One region of the Paenibacillus sp. Lou8.1 genome, then DNA from elsewhere that is predicted to be linked to it. Evidence: predicted binding sites of a transcription regulator. Region 1 holds the regulator's gene; the other holds the start of a gene.

Region 1 (10,290 bases):
AGCTCGATCCCAGCAGCTTCATCCACTTGATGATAAGCGGTACGATATCCGAAGTATCCAATGGAGGAGCCTACGAGAAGCAGTATGATGAGCATCATCCAGGTTAATTTTGTTGCCAGCTTCATTATTTGAACCACCAATCCTGACTCTAATAAATTTTTGTGACCATCCGTTTTCACTGCTACGATTATAGCCTATCAACACTTACTATAATATGGCATTCCAGTGTCGGAATATGTCGTTTTTTGTGAGAATAGTCACTGTTTTTTGTAAACGGGGGCGTTGCAGCGAACGGCCGTCATTAATGGCGCGGTGACGACTACCATAAGCGACTGAGGTGAGAGAGTGCCCCTATTAAATTACGACAAAAAAACTGCTAAACACAGAGGTTCATCCTCGTTTTTAGCAGTTTATTTTTCTATATATCATGTGTTTCATCGGTAACGTATTTTCAATTTTTATAGCTGTATTCAGCTTTATTTTTTGTCGGCTAATAAGAGATTAACTATCGTTTCCAATTGAAGTTCCAATGAATAAGGATCTTCCATTACAAACTCATCCTCTTTATCGCTGAATGAACCGTACATATAAACCTGTCCTTTTTTTACAGCCGGAAGTCCTTTCCATAGCTCACTATGCAGAATCTGATTAGCCCCTTCATCTTCTGAACCGTATACAAAGATGTGATCTCCCATATACTCGGGTAAAACCTCAAGTGAAATATTTTCAAATCCTTCTTTCATGTTCAATGCCTTCTTGGTAGGTGGTAGCTTTAGCGTCTGATAAATGGTCGGACTTCCGTAATTGCCGCCTTTCGCTGCCAAAACATATATCGATTTATTGGCGACTTGTACAATTGAAACCGTCTCTCCGTCCTTAACGATACCTTGAATTTTCGTTCTGGCCTCTGCAGCTTTCTTCTCGTATTCAGTAATCCACTGCTCGGCTTCTTTCTGCTTGCCAAAGATTTCACTGATTCTGCGGAATTTATCCAGCGGCCCCGCTGTAGATTCGCCCTCCCAATACGGCAAGAACACGGTCGTTCCTACCTTTTGGTAGCTGTCGATGTTCTTTTCGATTGAACCGATAATTAAATCCGGTTGCAGAACGGTCAGTTCCTCCAAATCCATAGGAAAATCACCGAGATCCTTGATTCCGGCCAACTTCTCTTTGGGATATCCCGATTGATCAATCCAAGCCTCATTCAGCATATAGCTTCTGACCCCCACCGGAATAATCCCCAGCTTCAAAAGATGCCCCATATACTGATCCGATGCCATTCGTTTCGGGTTTGCAGGTACTTCCACATCGCCTTTTAATGTCTTAACCGTTCTTGTCTGTGCTTGCACTGCCGCTTGTCCATCGCTGTTGGATGATGTCGCTGTATGATTAGCCTTCGTTTACGAGCTTCCATTTGTATTCGTCGGAGCCGAGCAAGCTCCCAGCATCAATGATAAACACAACATAATCATCATGGCCGTTATTTTGACTCTTCCGTGCATGAATAAAAGTGGCGTCCGTCTGCATTAGCAGTTCTGCTGCTCGATCTGCTCTTACTTGGCCCAAGTAATGAATCGGACTGGTATGCATTTTACTTTTGAACAACCTTTATAAATGTCCAGTACTGCATTGTAGCTCCTCCGCAATGGACTCAAGTGTCATAGGCCGACTAAAATGCTCACGCATATAGGCTACAGCCTGCGATACAAGGTCGGGCTTAAGAGGTTCGATGCTCTGCCCATACAACTGCTGCAACAACTCATATACAAATTTATGAAATAAGGCTTTAACATGCAGTTTGCCAAGTCCAGAAGCTTCACGCCATTCTTGCTCCAACAGCTTCACTTATCGTACAGGGGCAGCGGGTAATGAGGTGCAAAAGCATACTGATTCTGAAAAGGATTTTCCTTTTCCACCATGCAGTACATGGAAACGCTCTACCCTGTGAATACTTTTATCCAACCGTACCCGTGCGCTTCCACGCACAGCATACAAGAACGCACTAACAGGAAGTCGATAGGTTCGTAGCTCCTCCCCTTTTTCGATCTTCTTATGACGAACATCCATCACCTGTATAAAAACATGATTCCACAGCAAAATGTGATCGTTCAACTTCATTACTACTGCTCAGCCTCCATCCAAACCGTTCCTTCACTTCTTATTCCGCGCTATCAGAATTAAATTCATTATAATTGATAATCATTCTCACAAGCAATCGATTGTATCTAACTTCCTCTGAACAGTTCAAAACCATTGATTATGTATGTATATATCAAAATATATGTAAAAAAGCCCTGCAAAAGGGCTATCTTTCTTGCAATTCATTCTACTGTTGATTAGAGCTCACCTGTATGATTATGTTCCAAATCGTTTGCGGTACCCGCATTTTCGGCATAACTCTTCTACCGCTTCTCTCTTGGAGAAACCGAAGTACAGACGGTTGGCACGCTCCCCTTCCACAATGTCGGAAAAAGATTGTTCGTGCACGTTACCTAAATTAATGACACCTTCTCCATCCAGACAGCAAGGGACCACTGTTCCATCCACCAATACCGCCGCCTGGCTACGGAGTGCATGGCAAAAGCCTTTTCCGTCATCTTCCGGGGCACTGAGGCTCGGCCATTCAAATTCATGGTCTTGATTCAAATAAACATTTGGTGCGATTTTGACCCCACTGCCCGGTATCACCTTTTCCTCAATCCGATAGTCCAGTCCAAACTCTTGCTCCAGTCGTTCAAGCGTTTCCCGGTTGCGCTGACGCTGCACATTAGTCAGATTATCCTGAGTCAGGTTCCAGAGACGGAACGAAATAATGACATTGTGTTTTACTGCTTCTCTTACAAACGTGAAAATATTACCCAAATATCCTTCTCGATCCACGGAGCCTTCGTGCCCGTCAAAGCTGTGAAGAGAGAAGTTCATCTGACGCAGCGCTGGTTGCCCAAGCAGCTTATGTCCGGTCTTCGGCAGCAAGGTACCATTGGTGGTAATATTGACCTTCAATCCTTTCTCATGAGCACTTTCCAACAAAAGATCAATTTTCGGATGGAGCAACGGCTCTCCTTTTACATGCAAATAGATGTAATCCGTATGTGGTTTGACCTGATCAAGCACATTTCGAAAGACTTCCGGATCAATAAATTTTTTGACACGCTGTGTTTGAGGACAAAAGCTACATGCAAGATTGCAAATGCTCGTTATCTCAATGTATACCTTTTTAAAAGTTTTCAACATGATTTCCCCATTCTAACCTTCATCCTGAGCATCTTGTTTATGCTCACTAATCTTATGATTATAACGGGTTATCACCGACAGGTAAACTCTCCAGCCTCCCCTTGGTGTGGGCATCAAATGCTCGACACCTATGCCTATCCAAGATTTGATATTTTCTATTGACCCTAGGTCTGACCTAAGGTTTATAGTGGAGTTATTCAACTATCAGTAAGGAGTCCTGTCATTGAAAGAACACATTACGATCAGTCAGCTTGCTCAGCTCATGAATGTATCTGTACATCAACTGCGATATTTTGAAGAAAAGGGAATCCTGTATCCATCACATACAGAAGAAAATCAATATCGGATGTACGGGATTCATGAGATTTATCAGCTTTCGCATATTTTATTGTTACGCAAATTAAATGTCCCTGTCGGTCAGATTCAAGAATGTATGACTTCCTATGCTGCCGATGACTATAACCAGCTTTTAGAGCATTCGTTGCAGAAGGTACAAGCTGAAATAGCTAACTTGAAGATGCATGAACAGTTTATTCACAAAGTGCTAGAAGAACATGATAGCCTGACTCAGCGAAATGATGAATATCAGGTCAAACGATTAGGTCCCCGTCATTTAAAGCTATGGTTTGCATTGGAGAATGGTCAAGAGCTCACTGCCGGAAACTTATTTGAACACCACCCTGCCCCACCTCGATTATTTGAAAATGACCTGCATTACTTGTCTGATGCCGGACAGGTGAAGCTGTGTTATGAAACGGTGGATGTGGCTGACTATATTCTGGAAGAAGGCAACTATCTTTATAAGCATCTTTCCGTCATTGAAGAGCCTGAGATTGATTATGAAATTAAACAAATGGAACGATATGTAGCTCATCACCAATATAACTGCCAAAGCAAGATTGTCCTAGTAGAAAAATCTTATCTTTCGATGTTCGACAACAACAAGCTGCAATACGAAATTCAAGTTAAAGTAGAATAAATCTAGGAGGGCGTTACATGAGTGCAAAATCCTTTGACATTGTTGCATACCAGAAACAAGACCATGAAGCTGTTTGTAGTCTTTTAGTCGAATCGTTTAAAGCAAAATTCCAATCTCTTGTTACACTGGAGGATCAAGCTATACAGCAGTTGTTAATGCAGGTTTGGGTTCAAAATCCTTATTCTACATCTATGAAACAATTTGTAGCCAAAGAAAACGAAGAAGTTATCGGTGTTCTTTCTCTTAAATGGAAACCCTCCTCCTCTTCACTTCCTGAAACAACCCCCATTTCTTTGGCTCCGCTCATAAAACAGTTTGGTTGCTTTAATATATTTAAATTTTTGACAGGTATGCATGCGCTGGAGTATCCCCCCGCTGCAGATGAGTGTTACATTGATCATCTGGCAATTCGTTCAAGTCATCGTAACCAGGGAATAGGACGCCGTCTTCTAGCTTTCGCACAGCAATTTACGGTTGAATCTGGTTTTCATACATTGACGCTTCATGTAGCGCATAAGAACCAAGGGACTATCCGTTTGTATCACAAACTGGCGTTTGAAGTAGAACAATCCAAGTATAATGGGTTACCGCATTTTTGGTTCAAGGAGCCTGTATGGCATCTGATGAGTTGGAAAGGAACGAAATTGTAATCGAGGAGAGAGCACCATTGAAAAAAACATTCAAGCTTACTTTGGGTATTGCGGCAGCTCTGGCGGTTGCCTTAATACTCATTGTTCTATATCAAAATTCCTACAAGATGACAGAAGAAAAAATACAAATCACGACGCCTAAAGGGCTGTTAACAGGTACATTAGCTTTGCCTAAGAACTACTCGGAAAAGGTTGGATTGGTTGTTTTTGTCCATGGGGATGGTCCTATTAATGACACATATGATGATGGATACAAACCACTGTGGGAAAAGTTCGCCTCCAAGGGTTATGCCTCCCTGTCATTGAATAAGCCCGGTATTAATAGTGCCCCTGGCAATTGGCTGGATCAAAGCATGGAGGACCGCGCACAGGAGATCCGATATGCAATAGACTGGGCGAAAACCTTGCCGATGATTGATACGCAAAAAATCGGCCTATGGGGAGCCAGTCAAGCAGGATGGGTCATTCCGAAGATCGTTAAAGACGAACATGATATTGCATTCAGCATCCTTGTATCGCCTGCCGTGAACTGGATTTCCCAAGGACAATTTAATACCAGAAAAGAAATGGAGCAAGAAGGAGCTACTCCGCAAGAAATTCAAAAGACATTGAACTACGATCAAGAGATTCTACAGTTACTGAAAAAACATGCTTCTTATGAAGAATACCTAAGCATAGCCGATCCTGAGGATATGATCTCCAAAGAAAGATGGAGCTTTATAGGCAAAAATTTTCGGTCTGATTCCACCGAAGAATTAAGTCACTTCCATTCTCCTGTACTCTTGGTTCTGGCTGGCAAAGATATTAATGTTGATGTAAAGGATACCGAGCGAGTCTACCGCCAGAAAATACCCGCAGAGCTGCTGTCCGTTATTCATTTACCTGAAGGCGACCATTCCATGATGAATGAAAAAATCGCGCGTTCAAAATCTCTAACTTTTTTAACAGCCGTATTCGCCCCAAGAAAATTGGTGAATGACGAGTATCTCAAAATCCTTGCCGATTATGTCAATCAATGAAAACCCCATAACTGTTCTCGGTTAGACTGGGAATAGATCTATAAACAACAAAAAAACGGCATCTCTGCCGTTTTTTCTAAAGGATGGACTCTCAGGGACTCGAACCCTGGACCAATTGATTAAGAGTCAACTGCTCTACCAACTGAGCTAAGAGTCCATAATAAAAGTTTGGTGGAGCCTAGGGGGATCGAACCCCTGACCTCATCGCTGCCAGCGATGCGCTCTCCCAGCTGAGCTAAGGCCCCATCGTAAGTAAGTTAATCAACGTTTCAAGCGACTTCTATATCATATAAAATTTTTATTCCTGTGTCAATACTTTTATAAAAAAAATATAATCATCTTCCCACTTTGTCCCAAGAAAGATACAGTCAGCGATCAGTCGCTGGCTGTATCTTTAGATAATAGTGTTTTCAGTTCCTTCATAAACATATTGATGTCTTTAAACTGACGATAGACGGACGCAAAACGTACGTAGGCGACTTCATCCACTGGGTAAAGCTGTTCCATGACCAGCTCACCGATCTGCTGGCTATCCACTTCTGTGGCTGCTGTGTTGCGGATAGCATTCTCTACCTGGGATACGATCATATCCAGTTGCTCGACGGATACTGGGCGCTTCTCGCAGGCTCGAATGAGACCGCGCAGCATTTTATCACGACTAAACTCTTCACGGCTGCCGTCTTTTTTGATGACCATGAGCGGGGTTTCCTCCACCATTTCAAAGGTGGTAAAACGCCTGGCACACTGCTCACATTCACGGCGGCGACGGATGGACTTGTTATCATTCGCAGGTCGCGAATCCAACACTTTCGTGCCGTTGTAGGCACAATACGGACATTTCATAATCTCACCACTTTCTTTTTCCAATAAATTCCCGTAGATTTTTAGTAATAATTTTGTCAAAACAGATCATAATATGTTTACCATATCGCGAGGAGGTGAACAACAATGGCACAAGGAAACAATGGCAACTCCAACAATCTGGTAGTCAGCAGATCCTCCGGCGCTCTGGAGCAAATGAAATATGAAATCGCTCAAGAGCTGGGTATCAGCATTCCTCAAGATGGTTACCAAGGTAACATGACTTCCTATGAGAACGGTTCGATCGGGGGCTACATCACAAAACGCCTCGTAACGATCGCCGAACAACAATTGGCAGGTCAATACCAATAATCGCGGTAATAATGCAGAAATAACAAGATAAAGTGTATGGATGGGCTGCTAAAAACAGCCTGTCCTGCGCTTTTTTCATTTTAAAGCGAAAAGGCTCATCATGTCATTAACTTGTCATTTAAAAATCATTATAAATTTTCGTGTATTGCCTGTAGTAATAAATGACCCGCTGTACATAATGTCGTGTCTCACCAAAAGGGATTTGCTTAATGGACTCTTCTTTTCCATCCCACACTCCCTTATCCAGCCACTCTTGAACTTTACCCGGCCCTGCATTGTAAGCAGCTACGATTGCTACAGGATTATCCTGAAACTTTATGGATAGGTTATGCAAATACCAGGTTCCCAGCTCAATATTGGTGCCAGGCTCGTGCTTGACACTGTCCAGCGGAACCTTTTGAATCTGGGCGCTGTCCATAATCCAATTTGCCGTATTCGGCATAATCTGCATCAGGCCCAGTGCACCCTTATGCGACTGCTTGCTGGTTTTAAAATTGGTTTCTACACGGATAATAGACGCCACCAAAAATGGGTCCACTTCATACGTTTGTGAATACTGCCGAATCTCATCCTTATATTGAATTGGATAAAACCAGGACATCCAATTTGAATTAAGGAACAGGATCAGGACAAACCCGACAAACAAAGTGAGCAGGACTCTTTTCTTTCGCAAAATATTCATGCAAGTCCCTTCCGCTGCCAAAATTGATCAATTTGTCGCTTCGTCTCAGTCTGTGTTCCGCTATTATCGATAACGATATCGGCCAAGCTTTTCTTTTGTTCAATATCCATTTGTGCGGACAGCCTAAGTCCAGCTTGCTCCTCCGTCAGACCGTCTCTGAGCATCAGACGCTGGAGCTGAATATCACGTGGTACGTACACAACCATAATTTCCTCGTACAAGCTCTCCAGCCCGGACTCGTACAGTAACGGGATATCTGCCAAAACAAGCTTGTCCGGCTGTTCCCGTTCATATGCTTCCATGCGCATACGCATTTCCTCACGAATAGCAGGATGTGTAATATCGTTAAGTGCCTGCCGCTGGGCAGGGTCTCCGAATACAATCTCACCCAGTTTTTTGCGGTGCAGGGTTCCGTCATTGTTCACTATAGCTTGTCCAAAATGCTGTATGACCGCCGCCAGCACCGGATGCCCCGGAAGCATGACTTCCCGGGCAATGGCATCTGCGTCGATCAGCAGCGCACCTTTGGCGACCAAAAGAGCCGACACGGTGCTTTTTCCGGTAGCAATACCTCCGGTTAATCCGATATTCATGCTCTTTCACCTCATAACAGCTTCAATATGCCCATCATAATCAGTAATAATGCCGGCAATACACCCAGCGCCTTCATAAATCGAAATGCTGATAGAAAGAAGCCTGCCTTCATCCCTGCAATTAAAAATGTTCCACTGAATAACGTAATAGCCAGCGCAGTAGACAGTGGCTGAAAACCAAGCATAGCTGCCCCGAGTCCCGCTCCGAACGCATCGACCGATAATGCAATGCCCAGCCAAACCGCTTCGGTAGCAGATATACTGCCGGAACGGTCCATATCCGCAGCAGACGGACTTCGAAGAATCCGAATAACAAGTCCCCATTTGCGGAACTCCAGAGAAAATAGCGTTCGCTCCTGCTGCTCCACAGAAGCTTCTGCCGACAGATCTTTTCTTGAGCTAAGGAAAGACTCTGTATCAGCATCCTCTATACTCTTCTTCTCTCCAAGAACAGATCTGCTCACTGGATCAGTCTGTTCTGTAAGAAGCAGCCGCCGAGAGGCTTCCGCTGAATCCTCTGGCGAATCCTCTTTGCGGTGCAGAGCTTGAATCAAAGAGTAACAGCCGATACAGATCAGGATGACAGCGCCGAAAACGGTCGTATATACAGGAGACAGAACATGAGATAGTAATGCGCCCAATTGCATGGATATGCCGATCACCAAACCTGAACATATGGAGATGATAGCAATCGACAACAGTGGAATTTTCATTTTGCGCAGTCCATATGTAACACCGACTCCGAAACTGTCCAAACTTAGCGCAAATGCCAGTAACAGCAGGGCTCCCCAATGATTAGCCACTCCAATTCCCTCCCATTGCGAAGGCAGGGCCTTATAACAACCGAAACCCTCCGCAGTATTGGTACTTGGAACAATATATGAGAGGGATGGGCTTGGGGTGACTGTGCCTGTTTAGCGCAGAGGCTGGCAGACCGGACAATGATGTGTGCCACGTCCGGCTACGACAGATTTTTCGATCAATGTGCCACAGTTAACACAAGGCTTCGCGTTACGTCCATAGATTTGCAATTGATGCTGGAAGTCGCCCGTTTTCCCCTGTCCATTAACGAACGATTTAATGGACGAGCCTCCAACCTGAATCGACGCACCCAGCGTGGAGACAATAGCTTCATGCAAGACATGAAATTGGCTATCCGTTAGGCTTTTGGCTGGCTGTGCTGGATGAATCCCCGCCTTAAACAACGATTCATCTACATAAATATTCCCAATGCCCACCACATATGACTGGTTTAACAGCGCTGCCTTGATCGAAGTCGAACGAGTTCCAACAGCGACACGCAGCATTTCGGGTGTAAAGGCCTCGTCCATCGGTTCCAAACCGAGCTTGTTCAGCGGCTTTTCCAGCAAATCCTGTCCTGCCGGAAATAAGTGCATTGTGCCAAACTGGCGCACATCCTGATAACGCAGCTCCGTACCATCTTTAAAATGAAAGATGACATGGGTATGCTTTTCCACAGGATCATGTTGCGAATACAATCCATATCGCCCTTCCATTCGAAGATGGGAGACCAGCACCAGCCCGTCCAGCAAAATCCGCAGAAACTTCCCGCGTCTCTCAACCCCTGTAATCCGGTGATCGGCCAATTCCATCGCAAAAGCGTGGATATCATCGGGCCGTTGAATGATCCGCGGCAAATTAACGGTGACATGATCTATATGTTTATCAACGATAAGCTCGTTTAGCGTTCGTTTAATGGTTTCTACTTCCGGTAATTCCGGCATGATGTCTTCACCTCACCCTATATTATAACGGAAGCAGCGTCAAATTGGGACTATCTACTCATTGAAATATATTACTTGGCCTCATACCAATTGCTGCCATAGCTCACTTCGGCTTTGAGCGGCACAGCCAGCTTTAATGCGGCTTCCATGGTAGCCGGGACAAGCTCTTTCATCGTTTCCATTTCCTCAGGCGGAACCTCGAACACAAGCTCATC
Region 2 (10,290 bases), 160 kb from region 1:
GGTGTGCCAAAGGCTGAAGAAATCTATACTGGCCTAATCCAAAATCGGCTGAAACTGTGGTACGGCGAAAAATAAGGTTTGCTTGCTTTTTAATGAAATATTATAGGGCTGACAGACCATGTTGTTCAGCCCTTCTACATTAACTTTTACATTAAATATTCTGTTTGGTTTCTTTTTCTTTCCAAGAATTACTTTTCCCTGAAACACGATGGACGTAAAACAATAAAATGATTGGAATCAACGCAATCCCGCCACACACCACCCAAGATATTTGAATAGGTGTTTGATCGGAAGACAAATCCGTAAAATTTCGACTGATGATCCCTGTCACGATTAAACCTACGCACATGCCTAATTGTGAAATCGCAGAATCCAGAGATAGTAGTGTAGAACGATACTCATTAGAGATTCTTTTGTTCAGAAAAATTTGTTTGGCAACCGGGTACATGCCGCGTCCAATTTCATAGATCAAAAAGGTAAGCAGTACAGGATAAAATGTGTTGAACGCACCAGCTAAAATGAGCCATACCCCTATCATGCCGCAAGCATACACGAGTATATGTACATCACTGTATCGTGCGCCTAGCTTTCGAACTAGATAACTTCCCAAAGTCATACATAGTGAATAGCCTGCCTTGATAAACCCCATAATCCAAATCCCTTGTTCGGAAAGGCCAACCAGACGTGGCTGTTGAAATGTATTCCCCGCCGAGTTCGAAAAGCTGATAAATAAACCAATCATAAACACAATCCAGATGGACTTATTTTCAAAACCGATACGGACGCTTTCTCCGATAATCGTTTTAATGCGAGTAGTAGACGTCTTTCGATGAGCAACATTCTCCTCATCCATATAAAAGGAACATAGAAAAATGCATACAATAATAGATAAAATACTGACTGCCCATGGAAGTGAATAGTTATAGGTTGCGAAAAAGGCCCCCAACAGACCACAAATAAATCCCGAAATGTACTGTATACTGTTAGAGGTTGTAAAAAGAACTTCCATGGGCTTATCACTGTTTTCCACAACCCAGGATTCTAACGAACCTGATTGTAAACATATAGCCAGACCCCCAAAAACTTGCGCGAACACAAGCACCCCGATATGATCTGTCCAAACGAACAATACACTGTAGACTAAAAAACAGCAAAGTCCCAAAATAACAGAAATTTTTCTGCCATACTTGTCTGCAATCGCCCCTGTGGGTATCTCAAACAAAAAAATACTTACAAAAAATACAACCAGTAAGAAGTTCGCACTTTGCAGAGAAAGTCCTTTAGCTAATAGAAATAGGATGAGCGTAGTCCCCGTGATTTCACTCATAAAAAATTGAAGAAAGCTGACGGAGTAAAATAGCTTATGAGGTTGCACTCTCAGGACTCCGTCGCTTGCTCTGCAGCCTTATATTCACTTCGCAAAATCCCCATCTGAATAATGTCATAGTATTGCCCTTCCCTGAATAGCTTTTCCCGCAGCCGACCTTCTTCCTTGAAGCCGCAGGCCAGATAGCAACGGTGTGCACGTTCATTGAACGCATAGACCTCCAACTCCAGCCGATGCAGATTCAGCGTATGAAATGCGAATTTTTGTAACAACCGGATCGCTTCCCGTCCGTAACCTTTGCCCAGATCGCCGTCACGCCCGATCACAACACCAAGGGTGGCGTGCCGATTCACCCAGTTGATTTTGAATAAATCCAGTTGTCCGATATAGTCCAGTGTGTCTTTATGCGCAATGACAAAACCTTTGATCTCGGGGTTGCCGTCAATCATCATCTGCACAAAGGATTCGCTATTCACCTGTGAATGCGGGTAGATAAACACGTCGCTTAAACCACGTGTGATTTCCGGGTCATTGACCCATTTTCGGATAGCTGGTATATCTTCTTGACGGTATTCTCTCAATACTATTCGTTTTCCAATGATATGCGGCATCGTAATCTTCCCTCCAATTATGTATTTGTTTTGGCAATACTAACTCGCCGCCAACACCTTTACGCTTCCATTACTCTCACAAACTCCAGAAAACGTGTACCTTTATAATGAAGCTCCCCACGATCCCCGATCACAATCATACCAAAGTCTGTATCCTTCACCTCCAGCTCCATACGCTCACCCCCGTCAAACTCAAAGGTGATATAATAATATGTCGAAGCTGAAAAATCGCCTGATCCCCCACGCACTCTCGTCCGTTTATCCACAACCTTACATGAACGTTGTACCCGTTCGGCTGCTTGATTGGACAGGCCCGCTCCTATCGTTTTGACAATTCCCATAATCATTACAAAAGCAATGAGTCCAAATACGATAAAAAAGATTGTATTAAACGATTGAAATTCCATAAAATCACTTCCCATTCGCTTCATCCTTTCTACAGTAAAATGTAAATTTTCCATTCTATTGCCCATTGACAAATCGTACATCTTCACCCTCAAAAACTCCAATACTTTTTTAACATACTTACGAAAAAAAAGTTCTTTCGCTCTTTTCCGCACCCCGCTTGGACTTATACCCGATCTGGGTCCTCTGATCCCCTCTAGACCGATTGACAAAACTATATATAGATATAAAATAGAAAATGTACTCTAAATATAGTGTAAAAAACGTATTTATGCCCGATATCTTGAAGATACAGGTATGAAAATACATGTAAATATAGAGTCAAAATCTTAAATGGCGCAGCCAGCAAGGGATTCCATCTATAATAGATCCCAGGCAATGCGTTTTCTTTTTTCGTTAATTGTTTAAGGAGGTTGCATACCATGCTGATTGCATATGATTCGAAGACCGGCAATGTAAAAAGATTTATAAACAAGCTCAAGCTTCCAGCGGTTCAGATCGAGGAGCAAATGACTATAGAAGAACCTTACGTACTTATTACATATACAACTGGGTTTGGGCAGATACCTGAGAGGGTATCTTCCTTTTTGAAAAAGAATGCTCAAAACCTTGTTGGTGTAGCTGCAAGCGGCAACCGTAACTGGGGTGAGAAATTTGCCAAAAGTGCGGATTTGATTGCCGATCATTATAATGTCCCCGTGATTAGTAAATTTGAATTATCTGGAACGTTCGGAGATGTAGAGCGTTTTAAACAGGAGGTGAGCCGAGTTGCGGCATATTGAATTGAACAACATGTTGATGAAACGCGATACAGACGGCTTTTTCCAATTGGAAAAAGACCAAGAGGCTGTAGCAGAGTTTATGAAGGAAGTTCAGGAACGGAGTTTGAAGTTTGCTGACACAGCCGCTCAAGTGCTGTATATGATTGAGAATGATTATTACGAAAATTTCTATAACAGCTACACGGCTGACGAAATTAATGATATTTTCCATATCACTCATAGCTATAATTTTAAATTTCCTTCCTATATGGCAGCATCCAAGTTTTACACCGACTATGCAATGAAGAGTAACGACCGGAAAGTCTATCTGGAACATTACCCTGACCGGGTTGCTGCTGTCGCGCTGCATTTAGGACGCGGTAACGCCGATACGGCACGCCTGTTGTCCCGCTCGATGATGGAGCAACGCCTCCAGCCAGCAACACCAACCTTCCTGAATGCAGGCAAAAGCCGCCGTGGGGAATTGGTATCCTGCTTCCTGCTCGAAATGGACGACTCCCTGAACTCAATCAACTATGTGCTGAACACCTGCATGCAGTTGTCCAAAATCGGGGGCGGTGTTGCGGTCAACCTGTCGAAACTGCGGGCACGCGGCGAAGCGATTAAAGGCGTAGAAGGCGCAGCAAAAGGCATTATGCCTGTGCTGAAGCTGATGGAAGACGGTTTCTCCTATGCAGATCAAATGGGGCAACGTAAAGGCTCTGGGGCAGCCTATTACAACATTTTCGGATGGGACGTGCTTGAGTTCCTGGATAGCAAAAAGATCAATGCTGACGAAAGAGTACGTCTCAAGACACTTTCTATTGGATTGCTGGTGCCAAACCGCTTTTACAAGCTGGCTCAAGATAATGAACCGCTGCATGTATTTGCTCCTTACAGTGTGTTCAAAGCCTATGGAACGCATCTGGACGACATGGATTTGGATGAAATGTACGACACATTGCTCGCTGACGATCGGGTGAAGAAAAAAATAGCGATGAGCGCACGTGACATGCTGACGAAAATTGCCATGATTCAGTTGGAGTCTGGTTATCCATATATCATGAACAAAAGTAACGCGAACCAGGCACATGCTCTTAAAAACGTGGGTCAAGTCAAGATGTCGAACCTATGCACGGAAATCTTCCAGTTGCAGGAAACTTCCGAAATTACAGATTACGGCCAACAGGATACCATCCGCCGGGACGTGAGCTGTAATCTAGCTTCTCTGAACATTGTAAATGTGATGGAACATGGCAAAATCCGCGAATCCGTTCACGAGGGTATGATTGCTCTCACCTCGGTCAGCGATATGACCCAAGTAGCTAATGCACCGGGTGTTGCGAAAGCAAACCGTGAAATGCACTCCGTCGGACTGGGTGTTATGAATCTGCACGGCTATCTTGCCAAGAACAAAATTGCGTATGAAAGCAATGAAGCGAAGGACTTTGTCCGTACCTTCTTCATGACGATGAACTATCATTCCATCGAAAAAAGTATGGAAATCGCGAAAGCAGCTGGACAAAGCTTTTATGGATTTGAGGAATCGGATTATGCGACAGGCGTATATTTTGACCGATACCTGAACACAGATTATCGTCCAACAACTGCACGTGTACAAGAGTTGTTCAAAGACATCTATGTTCCGACTTCAGCGGACTGGGACAAATTAAAAGCAGATGTAATGAAAAATGGTCTGTACCACGCCTATCGTATGGCGATTGCGCCGACTGCTAGCATTTCGTACATTCAAAATGCAACATCCAGCGTCATGCCAATTGTTGAGCAGATTGAAACCCGTACCTATGCCAATTCGACGACCTACTATCCAATGCCTTATTTGCAAAAGGATAACGTGTTCTTCTATAAATCTGCTTATCAAATGGACCAGTTCAAAGTGCTTGATCTGATTGCAGAAATCCAGCCGCACGTGGACCAAGGAATTTCGACCGTGCTTCATGTGAACAGTGACGTGACTACGCGTCAGTTAGCACGTTGCTATCTGTACGCTGCACACAAAGGACTTAAATCGTTATACTACACACGCACCAAAAAGCTGTCTGTGGAAGAGTGCCTCACCTGCTCCATCTAAAGTATAAGGTAACAAGCTGTAGTATAAAAATTAGATTTTGAATAGATATAGATGCTTTGCATTAGAAGCTGTATCCAGCGTGTGGTTCAGACCTTTACGGGACTGGACAGACCCTCGCGGATACAGCTTCCGTATGTCAAGCATACGATGATTCGCCTGCACTATTTCAATGTGTGTTTCCAGGGAATCTCGCAAGCTGAAGGGAGAATGCTAACAATGACAGGTATACAAGCTGTAAACTGGAATCGCTCGGACGATGATTTCACACTGATGTTCTGGAACCAGAACATTATGCAATTTTGGACGGATGATGAAATCCCGTTGTCTGACGATAAAATGTCCTGGGTAACCCTCAGTGATATCGAAAAAGAAGCCTACATGAAGGTGCTGGGCGGATTGACGCTACTGGATACTATTCAAGGCGGCGTGGGTATGCCGCAAATTATGGAGCATGTGGACGGACTGCAACGCAAAGCCGTACTAAGCTTTATGGCGATGATGGAACAAATTCATGCCAAGTCGTACAGTAGCATCTTTACAACGCTAGCTTCCACGGAAGAAATTGACGGTGTATTCCGCTGGGTGGAAGAAAATCCACATCTCCAAACCAAGGCAGAAACCATTCGTCAGTATTATATGAATATCCACACACCGAAAGACCTGTATCTCGCGATGGCAGCGTCGGTGCTGTTAGAAAGCTATTTATTTTATAGCGGCTTCTTCTACCCTCTTTATCTGGCGGGCCAGGGCAAGTTGACATGCAGTGGAGAAATTATCGATTTGATCCTACGGGACGAAAGTATTCACGGTGTGTACGTAGGTGTACTGGCACAGGAGATTTATGCAGAATTGGATGAGGAAGAACAACGTGATCTTTATCAGACACTGGTAGGCTTGCTCCGCTACTTGCACAATAACGAGGAACAATACACTGAGCAAATCTACACTCCTATTGGACTCGTAGACGATGTGAAAGTCTTTTTGCGCTACAACGCCAACAAGGCCATGATGAACTTGGGCTTTGATCCACTGTTTGAAGAAGAAGAAGTTAATCCCATTGTATTCAACGGCATCAGCACCCACACTAAGCAGCATGATTTCTTTTCTAAAAAAGGAAACGGCTATGTGCGGGCGATGAATGTAGAGCCGCTGACAGATGATGATTTTAATTTTGGCGTATAAGTACAAATACGTGAAATTAATTTAGCAAGGTGATACTATGAAGAGCCATCCGCATGCGGATGGCTCAGACTGTAAACAAAGTAGATAGTTTATATATTTTAGGATTTTGCAAAATTCGATTCCAGTCGCTCCGAAGTGCAAGATATAGACGAACTAAACCATTTCGATCTATATCTTGTTCATTGGAAGTCGCTTATGGGATTTTTGCAAAATCCTCATTTACTTGCGTTCGCTTATATAAAACTGGTATTGCCGCTGCTATAAGGATTATACCCATAAAAGCGGGTGCGGCATGACCAAGTGATACATAGATTTGACCTCCAATGATAGGCCCCATCATTCTTGCTAAAGCCTGAATAGATTGACTACCTCCTTGAATCCTTCCTTGTTCACTAGAATCAACAGACTTGGAGAGCATCCCATTGAATGAAGGCCCAAAGACCGAATCACCAAAACCAAATATAAACATTCCAGCGATAAAAAGAGGATAGAATGAGAACAAAGCCGATGCTGCAATAAGACTATAGCCTATAATCTCCGAAACCATCCCAAGAATGGCTATCTGTTTATCACTAAGTTTTCTCAAAAGCTTTGGCATGATGAAACCTTGTGAGATAATGTCTTGGACACCCATAATTGAGAACATAAGTCCGATTAGTGCAGGCTTCCAACTAAAAGTGTCCATTGTAAATTGTGAAAAAACGGCCTGTAAAGATCCGTTGGGTATCCAAAGTAAGAACGCCGAGATTAGTAGCCTGTTTAAGTTTTTCATGGAAAGCAGGTTTGCAAGCTGTATGAATGGATTAAGTCTTACAAAAGTAATTTCTTTCAGTCTATGTTTCTTGTCAAGGCTCTCAGGCATAAAAAAGAATCCATATATAACATTCACTAAAGTTATAATTGCTCCAAAATACATGGGTACAGAATAACCAAACTTGGCAAGTAACCCGCCTACAGTTGGGCCAATGACGGTACCTACACCTACAACCGCACTCACCCATCCAAAGTATTTGGTTCTCTGTTCTGTAGGAATGATGTCTGCAAAATAGGCGAAGATCGTGCTTATGCTCCCACCTGTTATACCCTCTATTATGCGTCCCGCAAATAGTACCCATAGAGCTCCTCCTATGCCAAAAACCAAGTACCCGATTGCGGAACCCAAAAGGCATACTAAGAGCAATGGACGACGGCCATATTTGTCACTCAGAGCTCCAAGCACGGGGGCCGCAAAAAACACGCAGAAGGCATAAACAGAAGTCAGCAGCGTGACAACGATAGCTTGTTCTCCCGGATTGCTTATATAAGGCTGTACTAAGAAAGGGACGACAGGTGCTATGATACTGAAGCCTATTCCGCAAAGAAACACAGAGATAAGACCGAATATTAAAGCGTGTTTATCTACGGTTTGTTCTGTGTTCTGTTCATTGTGTGATCTAAATTTGAACATTAAATTCTCCCCTCAAAAGCTATGTTTTTATTTCCTTGGAAGCAAAAATATCGTATCACAATTTTGCTTCCTCGGCAACAAAATAATAGCAAAAAAAGGCAGCCTGTTCTCAATAGAGCCCGACTGCCTGTGATTTGATTTTCATTATTCAGATTTATTCCGACTTAATATCTATACCCTGTTTCTTTATTTCCGCATCCAAATGCCTATTATACTTTTCCACGAAACTAAGCATACTATCAAATTGTTCCTCGGTTACCTGTTCAAACACGGCTTTATCTCGCTCTTGAAACTCTTTATGCAAGTCCTCATGGATTTTATAGATTACTTTCCCTTGCTCCGTAAGCCGAAAATAGATTTCTTTCTTGTTATCCGGCTTCTGGTAGCTTTCGATAATGCCTTTTTTTATGAGCTTCTTAGTTATTTTACTTATGGCACCGCTAGTCATATAAAGGGACTCCGCAAGTTTTGTCACGTTGGAATCTACATTTCTTTCAATGTATTCGATGCAATGAACTTCAGAAGACTTATAACCCTTAAGACTGTCTTCCATCTTATCCTTATTAAGCCAAACCATCTTGTTATATAAGTCCCTGAACCCCATCATGACTTGTTCTTCTTTGTTCATGGCCTGTCCTCCCACCCGTTGGTGCATTAACAACATAATATAATATATTTTTGTTTCTATTTCAACAAGCGTCTAAGCATTCAGTAATTAAAGCTAATCTACTAACGGCAAGCAGGGTAAAAAAGATATCCCTCCCCATGCTGTATGTATATTTATTCTTCAGACGAGGACATACACGCAAAAAACGGCCAGATCGCTAAAGTAGCGGAATCGAGCCGTTTTCCATTTCTTAAGACCGAGCCTCTGTGAATATTTGAAAGGTGACACCAAACTTGTCTGTTACATTCCCATAAGCTAGACTAAAGTGGGTTTCCTGTAAAGGCATTCCCACCTGTCCTCCTTGCTGTAGAGCATCAAACATTTTTTGAGCTTGCTCCACACTATCGGTTGTAATACAGATGCTCACCTGATTCCCACTGCTAAACGGTGATCCGGGAAAGGTATCAGAAAACATGAGCTCTGTCTCACCCACTTTAAGGGTAGCATGTCCCACATGTTCCTTGACCTCTGCGGGAATGGGAAAATCGGGGTTTTCCGGCATTTCTCCAAAGGTTTGAATAAAAAGCAGTTGAGCATCCAATGCCTCTTTATAAAATTCGATTGCTTCTTTTGCATTTCCATCCATCGTGATGTAAGGAATCAAACGTTTGGACATCTTCAACACAGCTCCTTTAATTCGAGGTGATTAACCCAGCATTTCTCCTGTACTATATACAAAACTTGTCAAGAAAAACAAATCTGTATTCTTAGCTTTCATGCACTTGAACGCCAAGCTGCTTTAGCTCCTTTATCGCTTCCGTAACGTTACGCTGTGGATGAAGCGCAGAGATCATCTGGGCAGTGATCGGAACGCCGTTGAAAATCTGGTTTACCACCCCTAGAGAAATCGGCAACTCATAGTAACTTTCAGCCCAATCCTGATATTCCTCCGGTGTAACTATAATTTTCCCCAGCAAAAAGGATGAGCCATCGTCATATCCCTCAGGAAAATTCGCGTTGCCCATACGCCACTCCTCATCTCCCGCTTCCCTCCACATACAAAAGGTAACGTCCTCTTTCTCCAACGCTTCATCTTCCAAAAGCTCCATCATATCATCAGGCACACCGTCGTACATGCCCGGCCAGACCTCATATTCGTCTCTCGCATGAGGACTTACAGGGGATTCGTGGTCAAAACCCTTCAATAGCATACCTCCACGCGTCCATAGCATATGAATCGTATCTCCAGCGCCGTTGTTCACCTCACCTAGGCACACATCACCAGACCATTCAGACTGCATACGATACGTGCGTAACCAATCTTCTGGAGACAATATAATGTCCAGCGCTGACAGCAGCAGCATTCTGTCTTTTAAGCCATTCGGCGTTACCTGTGCATCAAGCATCATATTCTTCATCATACCTCCACCTTGTCCATGCGTACTAAAATTCCATTTGTCTCTGCTTTTGTCTTTCAAGCTTTGCTTGCTCAACTATCTGCCGAATGAAAGGTCCCTTGGCTTCGGTATACGCTGCACGGTCATGTTTGAATTGATGCGCCAAATCTTTTTTTAAAGTCTCATACGCTCGCAGGCTCTCAGGATGCGCTTTCAAGTAATCTCTGAACAATAAATGGTTTTCCCAATGTTCTCCTTTATACTTGTAAATATGCAAATGATGGGTCCCAGCCCCCCATTCTCCACGGCGAAAGAAAGCTCGCTCTGAAAAATCAGGCTTATGTACATATTCATATTTAATACCTAGTAAACGCTGTCGCTGTTCGGATTGAATAATAGCCAAATCTTCTACTCCAACCATAATGTCGATAATAGCCTTGGCTCCCAGACCAGGAACGGAT

What was found. The regulator NrdR, encoded in region 1, represses ribonucleotide reductase genes. The targets are predictions, from matches to a motif close to AACACNATATATNGTGTT.
Region 2: the regulator NrdR is predicted to act here: its motif matches at 2,585-2,602, upstream of nrdI (class Ib ribonucleoside-diphosphate reductase assembly flavoprotein NrdI).

What each region holds. Positions count from the first base shown of each region.
Region 1 is NZ_JANAVN010000001.1:160,476-170,765, reverse strand. Features, by position in the region: gene NLX78_RS00810 (methyl-accepting chemotaxis protein) at 1-125, opposite strand, end outside; gene NLX78_RS00805 (ABC transporter substrate-binding protein) at 477-1,349, opposite strand; gene NLX78_RS00800 (helix-turn-helix transcriptional regulator) at 1,390-1,605, opposite strand; gene NLX78_RS00795 (hypothetical protein) at 1,609-1,845, opposite strand; gene NLX78_RS00790 (hypothetical protein) at 1,846-2,118, opposite strand; gene NLX78_RS00785 (radical SAM/SPASM domain-containing protein) at 2,356-3,234, opposite strand; gene NLX78_RS00780 (helix-turn-helix domain-containing protein) at 3,458-4,213, shown strand; gene NLX78_RS00775 (GNAT family N-acetyltransferase) at 4,231-4,863, shown strand; gene NLX78_RS00770 (alpha/beta hydrolase family protein) at 4,881-5,882, shown strand; tRNA gene NLX78_RS00765 (tRNA-Lys) at 5,967-6,039, opposite strand; tRNA gene NLX78_RS00760 (tRNA-Ala) at 6,052-6,127, opposite strand; gene nrdR (transcriptional regulator NrdR) at 6,258-6,725, opposite strand; gene NLX78_RS00750 (alpha/beta-type small acid-soluble spore protein) at 6,831-7,055, shown strand; gene NLX78_RS00745 (lytic transglycosylase domain-containing protein) at 7,174-7,737, opposite strand; gene coaE (dephospho-CoA kinase) at 7,734-8,330, opposite strand; gene NLX78_RS00735 (MntP/YtaF family protein) at 8,342-9,133, opposite strand; gene mutM (DNA-formamidopyrimidine glycosylase) at 9,245-10,075, opposite strand; gene polA (DNA polymerase I) at 10,147-10,290, opposite strand, start outside.
Region 2 is NZ_JANAVN010000001.1:323,309-333,598, reverse strand. Features, by position in the region: gene NLX78_RS01640 (ABC transporter substrate-binding protein) at 1-75, shown strand, start outside; gene NLX78_RS01635 (MFS transporter) at 152-1,375, opposite strand; gene NLX78_RS01630 (GNAT family N-acetyltransferase) at 1,378-1,938, opposite strand; gene NLX78_RS01625 (DUF2500 domain-containing protein) at 1,998-2,360, opposite strand; gene nrdI (class Ib ribonucleoside-diphosphate reductase assembly flavoprotein NrdI) at 2,766-3,125, shown strand; gene nrdE (class 1b ribonucleoside-diphosphate reductase subunit alpha) at 3,112-5,196, shown strand; gene nrdF (class 1b ribonucleoside-diphosphate reductase subunit beta) at 5,413-6,378, shown strand; gene NLX78_RS01605 (MFS transporter) at 6,572-7,825, opposite strand; gene NLX78_RS01600 (MarR family transcriptional regulator) at 7,980-8,453, opposite strand; gene NLX78_RS01595 (VOC family protein) at 8,683-9,108, opposite strand; gene NLX78_RS01590 (hypothetical protein) at 9,200-9,925, opposite strand; gene NLX78_RS01585 (GrpB family protein) at 9,876-10,290, opposite strand, start outside.